Regions from separate parts of the Alkalihalophilus pseudofirmus genome, predicted to be linked through region 2. Evidence: predicted binding sites of a transcription regulator. Region 2 holds the regulator's gene; each other region holds the start of a gene.
The links. Region 2 encodes LexA, which represses DNA repair genes until DNA is damaged. Its sites were predicted from a motif close to CGAACATATGTTCG; they were not measured.
Positions count from the first base shown of each region.

Region 1: a site for LexA is predicted at 1,595-1,608, ahead of PQ478_RS15060 (DNA polymerase IV). Genes of this name have one in related genera too.
Region 3: a site for LexA is predicted at 1,238-1,251, ahead of PQ478_RS16250 (YhjD family protein). Genes of this name have one in related genera too.

Region 1 covers NZ_CP117835.1:2,824,444-2,827,727, forward strand. Annotated here, with positions in the region: gene PQ478_RS15055 (PAS domain S-box protein) at 1-1,495, opposite strand, end outside; gene PQ478_RS15060 (DNA polymerase IV) at 1,652-2,887, shown strand; gene PQ478_RS15065 (YolD-like family protein) at 2,884-3,240, shown strand.
Region 2 covers NZ_CP117835.1:2,488,995-2,492,278, forward strand. Annotated here, with positions in the region: gene PQ478_RS13365 (YneB family resolvase-like protein) at 1-686, opposite strand, end outside; gene PQ478_RS13370 (hypothetical protein) at 649-942, opposite strand; gene lexA (transcriptional repressor LexA) at 1,091-1,714, shown strand; gene PQ478_RS13380 (hypothetical protein) at 1,858-2,118, opposite strand; gene PQ478_RS13385 (hypothetical protein) at 2,183-2,416, opposite strand; gene PQ478_RS13390 (hypothetical protein) at 2,458-2,790, opposite strand; gene glnA (type I glutamate--ammonia ligase) at 3,104-3,284, opposite strand, start outside.
Region 3 covers NZ_CP117835.1:3,036,479-3,039,762, reverse strand. Annotated here, with positions in the region: gene PQ478_RS16260 (MBL fold metallo-hydrolase) at 1-469, shown strand, start outside; gene PQ478_RS16255 (DUF3006 domain-containing protein) at 495-773, shown strand; gene PQ478_RS16250 (YhjD family protein) at 853-1,221, opposite strand; gene PQ478_RS16245 (hypothetical protein) at 1,474-2,067, shown strand; gene PQ478_RS16240 (IDEAL domain-containing protein) at 2,425-2,721, shown strand; gene PQ478_RS16235 (FAD/NAD(P)-binding protein) at 2,772-3,284, opposite strand, start outside.

The sequences.
Region 1 (3,284 bases), 340 kb from region 2:
GTAAGTCTAACGTAATATTCTTAAGCTGTATTTCTGTGTCGATGCTTGTTAAAGACTCCCTAATTACGTTTAAGAGATCCACCTCTTCCTCCTTAATTGCTCTTGGGCGAGCCACTAGGAGCAACTCTTCAATAATATCATTTATTTGATTTAACTCATGCATCAGTACATCACGATAAGGTTCTAATTGACTTTCCGTTAATTGAAAAAAGCCTTTTAAGGTCGTTAGCGGGTTTTTGATTTCATGAGCGATCCCCGCTGCAAGCTCACCTGCTAGGGCTAGCTTTTCTGATCTAATTAAGAGATCATCCCTATTTTTCATATCTGTTATATCACGGCTTATTACTACAAAAGAAACAACCTCACCGCTTGATGATAAAATGGGCATTCCTTTTCCTTCAAAATATTTATATTGCCCGTTAGCATGCATTTTTCGATAAACGACAGCTTCACTTTCTTCTTTCGTTTGTACCATTTTTATTAAGGTTTCTTGAACTCTTTTATGATCATTTGGATGAATATAAGATAGGACCGATTGCCCTGTAAGCTTTAAAGGCTCATACCCTAATACCGGTAAATAAGAATGAGAGGCCAATAAATAATGTCCCTCCTTATCAGTGAGACAGATAATATCATAGGAATTCTCCACAATTACCTTATATTTATCTTCAATGATGCTAGCAAGGTTATTCCAATTACACGGGAGCCTTTTAGGTTTCGCTACACCATAAACTCCACGGATCTTCCCGCTTACGATGTGAGGAATATTAATGACAGTTAATACGATTAGTCCCTGTCTTCTATTTAAAGTCACATCATATACTTGGACTTCTCCTGCAAACGCTTTTTGAAAGTGTTTGGCAACATCCAGCCGATCCTCTTGAAGTAACAGTTCCTCATAATGAACTCCTTTAAAATCGTCTCCATTGAGGCCTGATAACGTTTCAGCTTTTTTATTCATATCGATAAAGCATCCACTCTGATCCAATAAAAAGACCGCATCTTCCGTTTCATTTAATACATTATGAATGCTTAATTTAGAGGCATCGCCTGTCTCTGTCTCTTCGTCTTCTGTAAATTCACCATCTGTTTTTTTACCATCTATTTTTTCAACCTCTATTTCTTCTATTTCCTTTTCTTCTATTTTCTCTTCTTCAATATAAAGTAGAAAATACGTTTCATCATCTGAACGAAAGATGATATTAGCTTCAACTGAAAAGACTTCAGCAGATGCGGTAAATGTCCGCTGCCATTTCACTTCATTTCGTTTAATATCTGCTGAACAGTTAGAAGCACTGTCATACAATATTTGTTTGAAATCATGTAAATTCAATTGATACTTATTTAAACATTGCGTTGCTGCCTCATTTACACACAGGATGTCCAATGTTTGTTCTATTACTCCCCAACAACATAACAGTGTCGGAGCGTGTGATTGACTAACCACTTTATAAAATACATTAAGGTTTATATTTCCTTCTAAGACGACTCCCACATAAGTCCCCTCCCCTGCCATAAACATATATCTCTATAACAATAGAGTTCGACACTTATGTAGGAAACCCTTTTTCTCTCTAAAACTTACCATTGTTTTTGAACATTTGTTCGTATATACTTAAAGCAAACAAACGTTCTGTTAGGTGAGGGAGCTATGAAGAGAAGAGAAATATTGTTGATTGATATGGAATCTTTCTATGCATCAGTTGAAAAGGGCTTTCACCCTGCATCTAGAGGAGTTCCAACCGTTGTCTCAGGCGATCCTGAACGAAGAAGCGGAGTGATATTAGCAGCATGTCCGCTAGCAAAAAAATATGGAATAAAAACAGCCGAAAGATTATGGGAAGCCAAGCGTAAATGCCCTCATCTATATATTATAAAACCAAAAATGCAAACATACGTTGATGTTTCTACGCATATCACTACGATTTTACAGCGGTACAGTGATTTAGTTGAACCTTATTCCATTGATGAGCAGTTTGTTGATGTCACCTACACTTCGCATCTTTTTGGTTCCTTGCAATCACTCGCTGTACGGCTGCAAGAGGAGATAAAGTCTGAAACAGGTGTATTTGCTAGAATTGGCATCGGTGAGAATAAACTTCTCGCTAAAATGGCATGTGATCACTTTGCAAAAAAGAATAGCACTGGACTTTTTACCATTTGGCATAAAGATACATCTAATACTATTTGGCCTCTCCCCGTGGAAGCATTATTTGGGATCAGCAGCCGTATGAGGACTCACTTTAACAATATGGGGATAAGAACCATCGGACAATTGGCCACTACCCCTCTTGAGCGCTTAAAGAAAAAGTGGGGTATTCCAGGACATGTGTTATGGGAGTCTGCAAACGGGTATGACTCATCACCGGTTCATTTCAAATCATTGGGCGGTGAAAAAGCAATCGGCCATGCGATGACGCTCCCTCGAGATTACCAAGAATTGAGCGAGATAAAGGTAATTCTACTTGAATTATGTGAAGAGGTGGCGTTACGAGCGAGAGGTAAAAAGGTAATTGGTGACACATTAAAAGTATTTGCTAAAGGAGCAAGCTATGATCATCCAAGTTCGTTTTTACGACAAAAGCCGCTTTTAGAAGCTACAAATTATGGACTCGATTTATACGAAACAGCCGTACCATTGTTTAAAACATTTTGGGATGGCCAGCCAATTAGGCAGGTAGGTATAACCCTCACAAACCTATCTTCAGCTGCCGAAAAACAATTAAGCTTATTTGATCAAGGCTGGGAACAAAAAGAACGAATCGGGGCTGCGATGGACTCGATTCACTCACGGTATGGTCCGGCTTCGCTTGTTCGTGCCTCTTCCTTAACAAGAGCCGGCCAAGTATTTGAGAGAGCAAATAAGATTGGAGGACATTATAAATGAGACAACAAACAGAAGAAAGATTACAGCGCGGAAACCTTCTATGGGAGGGGAGTCGCTTTTTGCTTCCTGAACATAAAGAAGCGATTCTGCCACTTTTCAAAGACAATCAGCCTAAAGAAAAACCACTGATTGATGACCAAGCCATACATGAGATGGAGAGAGTTATAGGAGCAGGACTTAAAAGACATATCGAGTTATACTTTTCTTATTGGGAGAATGGCACATTTAAAACCATCGTAGGGGAGCCAATACGTATAGATCAGCTTCAAAAACGATTATATATTAAAGATTCTTTTCACGAGACACAGCTGCTCGACCTTACTAGCCTAGTAGATGTCAGGTCAAACCACTAAAAAACCTCTACTAACGATCAACTCGTTAATAGAGGTAGACTATG
Region 2 (3,284 bases):
TCTTGATTTGATTTCGCTTCTTCATATTCACGATACCGGCGATGGACAGTGGCTTTTGAAACATCATAACCGAAACCTCTTAATGTCGCAGCTATATCATGAAAAGTTAATTTACGCTCACGAAGCCGGACAATATCTTCAATGGGTACTTCCTTTTTATCCCTGCCGCCTATTCTTTCGCCGCTTAGATTATCTTGAGGTCTATATCCCCTTTCCACCGCTGCCCTCATCCCTCGCTTTATTTTCAAATTATGTAATTTACGTTGATACTCTTCAACAATTGAGACGATATCAAGAACCATCGAATCTGCTTCCGATAGGCGCAGCTCTCCCTCATCCTGAATCGTATAGATTGTAATATCATCTTTTCGGAGCTGATGAAGGATAGCCATCTTCGCATGTCCGCGCCCAAGCCGAGTATCATCTTGGACCAAAACTGATTGTGCTTTGTCTTCCTTAATAAGGTCTAGTAATTTCAATATTCCTTCACGATCGATTTCATAACCGCTTGCTTTCTCTTCAATTACGTGCACCACTTCTAGCCCGTAATCTTCAGCTATCTTTTCTAATTCACTTTTCTGTCTTTCGATGGATGTTTGCTGTGTTTCTTTTTCTGTGCTTACTCTACAATAAATAATAGCTTGGTTATTATTTATCATTTTGCTTGTCTTTTTGTTCGTACGCATAGGCATACAGATTTTCAATCTCCTTTGTTGATTCATCTTTGTCTAAAGCATCTAATTGGCCGGCTTTTATAACTTCACCGTTTGAGAGCGGCTCTTGCTCATTATTAACTAAATCATACTCTTGTGCAATCGTATTTGTCATATCATCTTGGTCTATATTTCCGCCAGAGAAAAGAATCGAGCTATACATAAACATCAATGCGAAAACCGCAGTAATCATAATAAATAATTCTTGTCCTGAAAATTTTCTGATCATTTTCATCACCCCATAAGAATGTTTGTTCCCATTCACTATAAATGAGAACACTCGTTTGTGTCAAGCTAATTTTAGAACTTATGTTTGCATTACGTATGTTCGCATGGTACAATTTAGTCAAGAAGGAAACAAAAGCGAGGTGTTATTCGTGTCAAAACTATCAAAACGTCAACAAGAAATCCTAGATTACATTAAGATAGAAGTGAAGAAAAAAGGTTATCCCCCTTCTGTACGTGAGATTGGAGAAGCGGTGGGACTAGCGTCAAGTTCAACTGTTCACGGCCATTTATCTAGACTTGAGAAAAAAGGTTTAATCAGACGAGACCCTACCAAGCCTAGAGCAATCGAAGTACTAGAAATGGATGAGCTAGACCCAGTTGTGCATGAGAAGAAAACGGCTTACGTTCCGATTGTAGGTAAAGTCACAGCCGGTATGCCTATTACCGCCATTGAGAACGTTGAGGAATACTTGCCTCTTCCTGATCACTTGGTAACAAATGATTCCGTTTATGTTCTTGTTATCCAAGGAGATAGTATGATTGAAGCCGGTATTTACGATGGCGATATGGTCATTGTCCGTCAGCAACAAACTGCTAATAACGGCGATATCATTGTCGCAATGACGGAAGAAAATGAAGCGACAGTGAAACGCTTCTTCCGTGAAAAAGATTACATCCGATTGCAGCCGGAGAATTCTACTATGGAACCAATCTTACTAAAAGATGTAACGGTTCTCGGAAAAGTCATCGGAGTGTTCCGTACCCTTCATTAAATATTCATATAAAAGCTTGTCCTCAATACGCTTGTTCTCTATATTATGAGGACAAGCTTTTTTTATGATTGTATTTATAAAAAAAAGATGAAAAGTTTAAAAGCTAGAAAGCTTTCAAACTTTTCATCTATATGAACAAGAGTTTAAAACGCCCACGGCCTTATGAGCGGAGCATTGTGATCTTCTTTGCTCGTTTTATACCCTCTTCGTCTAAACTGCCGGTCCATCTCTCTTACCATCGTACGATATTGATTCTGATCCAACCGTCCATCTGCAAATAAGTAACATGCAAAGGCATACGCTAAAGCAGAAGTGTCAATATTTACGGTTACATCAACATCTGAATTTCCACTTTCATGAACGAAAGCTTTCGTTTCTGTTTGATTACGATTACGATGTTGCATCGTCATTCACCTCTCTTATGTTGAAATGGGCATTAGCTATGCTAATACCCATTAAATAACGGAATTATCTACGTGAACGTGCACGTGCACGAGCATAAGCTTCTGCATCTACGAAAACGTCTACTTCTGAGTTCCCGCTGTCATCTACATAAGACTCATTAAAGTTAAAGTTGTAGTTCTTATCCTTTAACGTATTTTCATTATCTACACGGTTGCGGTTCTTATTATGACTATCAACTTCTGCATTTAACCAAACACCAGCAACATCACGACGTCTTTCTCTTTTCTTACGACCCATTTTATTCTCCTCCTCAATTATGGTCTTAACTTCTTAGCTGCCTACCAAAACCAATTCCAGCATTTACAGCAATGTTTTCTTCTGCGGTCGCCTGCTACAGGACCTCTATCGCGATCCCTCCGGCGCCTGCGATCTTGATCACCTGCTACTGGGCCGCCGCCATCGCCGCTGCGTGCATTTGCTCTAGCAAACGCCTCAGTATCTACAAATACATTAACATTAGAGTTTCCACTATCTTCTACATAGGAATAGTTAACGTTATAGTTGTAGTTCTTATCTTTTAAAGTATTCTCATTTTCTACCTTATTTTCATTCTTGTTATTTGCCCATACGTCAGAGCCACCGTGATCACATTTCTTATGACACCACCACATAACTTTCCCTCCTTTTTTCTTGGAATACTTATATGTATGTCATGTAGTATGATAGCGTATAGACAAGACTCTAGTTTTTGTTTATTTTTTTACATTAATTTCATAAAAGCGTATGCGAAACATTTTATGGGATTAAAACTAATCAGATCTCAAGAAAGCATTATAAATGCAGTTTTTTTGTGAAGGAATATATTCAAAGCCTGACAGTTACGATGATCTACACGACTTGTGTAGATATATAGAAGTTGGTAAAGTTTAGAGGGATTAAGAAGTAAAGAAAACCCCTTTAACTGAGTTAAAGGGGTTAACTGTATTAATAAGATGACATATATTGCTCGCGCTCCCAAGGGTGAACTTGTGTGCGGAACATGTCCCACTCGATTTCTTTTGCTTCAACAAAGTGCTCCACTGCATGCTCACCAAGAGCTTTTACAAGAACTTCGTCTTTAACAAGCTTATCAAGAGCATCTTTAAGTGTAGCTGGAAGGTCATTG
Region 3 (3,284 bases), 550 kb from region 2:
CGATGTTATCAAGTTAGGGCATCATGGCTCTTCTACCTCAAGCGAGGAGGCGTTCTTACGTAAGGTGGATCCAATGTATGCCGTTTACTCTGCAGGAGCAGATAATGAATATGGTCACCCTCACCGGGAAGTGATCGAGAGAATTGATAAATTAAATCTTGAGTGGTATGGAACAGATCTTCATGGGTCGATTCAAATGATCAGTGACGGCAGCAGTATATCAATACATACGGAAAATAATCAGCAGTCTGCTCTAAATGAGGACGGACCTAGTGACAGCTGTATAAATATAAATGAAGCTTCTATAAACGAGTTAACAATGATTGTTCATATCGGAGAAGAAAGAGCCCAGCAGCTTATAGACATGCGACCTATTACAAATTTGAACGAATTAACAGATATTAATGGAATTGGTGATGGGAGACTCTCTGAGATTATAGAAGAAGAGCTAGCTTGTTTGAAGAACTAACTGCTGATTGTATAGGAGGGATAAAATGATTGCTGTACTTGATCGCATTGTAGATAACAAAGCAGCTGTGCTGCTTGTTGGTGAAAGCGAAAAAGAATACACTATACCACTAAGTGATCTACCGCCTGATGTATGTGAAGGAGATTCCTTTGAAGTAGAAGTAAACATGCAAGGTGAGAGGGAGCATGCACGTCTGGTCATTAATAAGCATATGAAAAAAGAAGAGCGAATTTCCGAATCTCCTGTCACTGATATGCTTAAGCAGCTAAAAGCGAATCAAAAAAGCCGTTTTAAGAAAAAATAAACCTAAAAAAGCAGGAAGGTGAGTCACTTTGCGTGATTCACTTTCTTTTTTGTCAGGAGAGTAAGAGGGGGGTTTTTAATTAAGAAGGCTTTCTAAATGTAGTAAAGCAGGATGTAACATAATCATGCACTTGGTTTTTTAAATGAGCATTTAAAACCCTAGTCACTCCTTCATATCCTTTATGACGGTAGTAATATTCACTAAATAACCCCTCTTGTTTTCTGCTGTCAATGGTAATGTGATGGGCATGCAAATAAGTCTTCATCGCTTTTAGTTCTTTACTGATATGATCAAGAACGGATTTAGTTAGTTCGAGATAAGGGTGAGCTAATTTTAAATTAGCCTGCTCTAGGTACGAAAAGTCGCGTTCAAGAACTTGCCTGGCTACTAAAAGTAAAATATAGTGATGAAGGGCTTGATGCTCGTCACTAGTCAGCTTCGCCATCATCTTCATCCTCCTCATACGAACTTATGTTCTTATTATATGCAAAAGGCCTTAAAAAAACAACTAGTTAATAATGGAAAAAGCAAACTAATTAAAAATGAATGAATTAAAAATAAACTAATTAAAACTGAACTCTTTTGCACAGCTCCTGCATGATAACGTTGAATCGATTATGATATAGTGTAAACGAAAACATTAATCTTAAAAGATTGGTAATAGAGAAAAAGCAATACATAAACGAAGGGAGCTGCTAGTATGACTGATGGTGAACCATTTAACCAAGATTTAAAAAAAGAGCTTGAGGCAACATTCTTTATTAAGATAAATCAATTAAACAAAGAAGCGGATTCATATTATAAGTTAAATGAACTTCAAAAAGAAGCGGTAATGAAGGAGGTCATGAAAGAGCGAACAGCAGCATGCAAAGGGCTTGATGAAAGAGCAGGCGGCGCGAATATGATGAAGTGGGTCGCTTATTTATGTACAGCACATCAATACACCGTATCTCATTATGACTCCTGGCTTGACTATGAAGATCTGGCCTTCTATGTAAAAGGAGATGAAGTTGGCTTTTCCTTAATTAAAGCCGACTGCACTAAGCTTCCTGAAGGTGATCGAGAAAAAGTGTTAACTGAGAAGTATAAAGCATTATTTGACCGTCTTCGTCCGGTAATAGAAATGGTTGCCCTTACCTCGACTTTACCTATTCAGCAGGCTTTTGGGCTTCTATGTAATCCATTCTATAAGCAGCAAGAGGCGTGGATGGTGACCGCTGATGATGAGAGAAAGAAACAAATAAATGACGATCTGCACACGTTAAGAGAGGTCGACTGCGAGGTTTCGGCTTAAAAAGAAATCCATATGATGTAACCTTTCGCTATGTGGACAGCTGGTGGGAGCCCATAGAGCCGGTTAGAGTAAAAGCAGCGTGCTGCATGAGTTATGTGAAGGAGGGCGGCAAGAAGTGCTATGCATGTCCTAAACTAACGAAAGAAGAACGGAAAGCCCGCGGCGAAGAAATAAAAAGAGAAAAATCAATGTAATTTTAACGACAGACAGGCAGGCTTAGAAATAAAGCTGCCTGTTTTTTAGTAGTTTTAGGCAGGTTAAAGAGGATAATTTTTTCACAAGAAAGATGTGTGAATGGTTTGAAAATAGCAGTGAAGGGTATAGTAGAACAAAGAGAAAGCTAAGGAGGGATACGCAATGAATAATCACTTTGCGATGGATAACAACGTTTACCGACAATTAGAAATTATTAAGTCACTTCAAAAACGTACAGAATCAACAGTCCAGTCTCTTTACGCCCAGGCCGTTCTTGAATATTCAATGTACCACTTTAAGAAATCTCAATTACTGATTTCAATCGATCAAGCACTAGAGTCCGGAGATCGAGAAGCGTTCTCTGCTCATTCCCTAGCATATAAAGAGCACATCGAAAATCATAAAAATGGGAAAATGATTATAGAAAATGGATATGAGCTTCACCTCACATTTGAATAGTTTACACTTGAAAAAGCATCTGCTCATACATACGATGCTTTTTCAAGCTGTCAGCCGCTATGTGCAGCTATTATTCTTTCTGCGCCTCTTCTAGCTCCGGATATATTTCTAGCAACTGGTCCTAAGGATAATTCTGCTAGTGCCCCTAAGACAAAAAGATTTTCACTCCATTCTAGCGTATGATCATCTACAATTGGATAGCCGCAAGTATGACAAGTTAAATGCTCTTCTTCTATCGTTTGGGTGAGCCAGTCCATACCAGGTGGATTAGGGTGAAAGCCTGTAGCTAAAATTACTTTGTCGCCGTACCAAGAAGTGCCATCTTGAAAGGTCAAATGAATACGCCCATCATAATACGTTTCAGCTATTTCATTCACTATCGACTGCACTAGACCTTCTGATTCAGCCCTTCTTAGCATAGTGCGCAGCTCAGCCGGAAGCGAACCGCGGTTTCTAGCCTGTTTAATCAGCGATCTTCTTTGATCGTATGATTTTTTCTTCAAGAAATGCCGCATATATTTTGGTCCGAGCCATCCTGGATGTGAATCAAACTGCTTTACTCG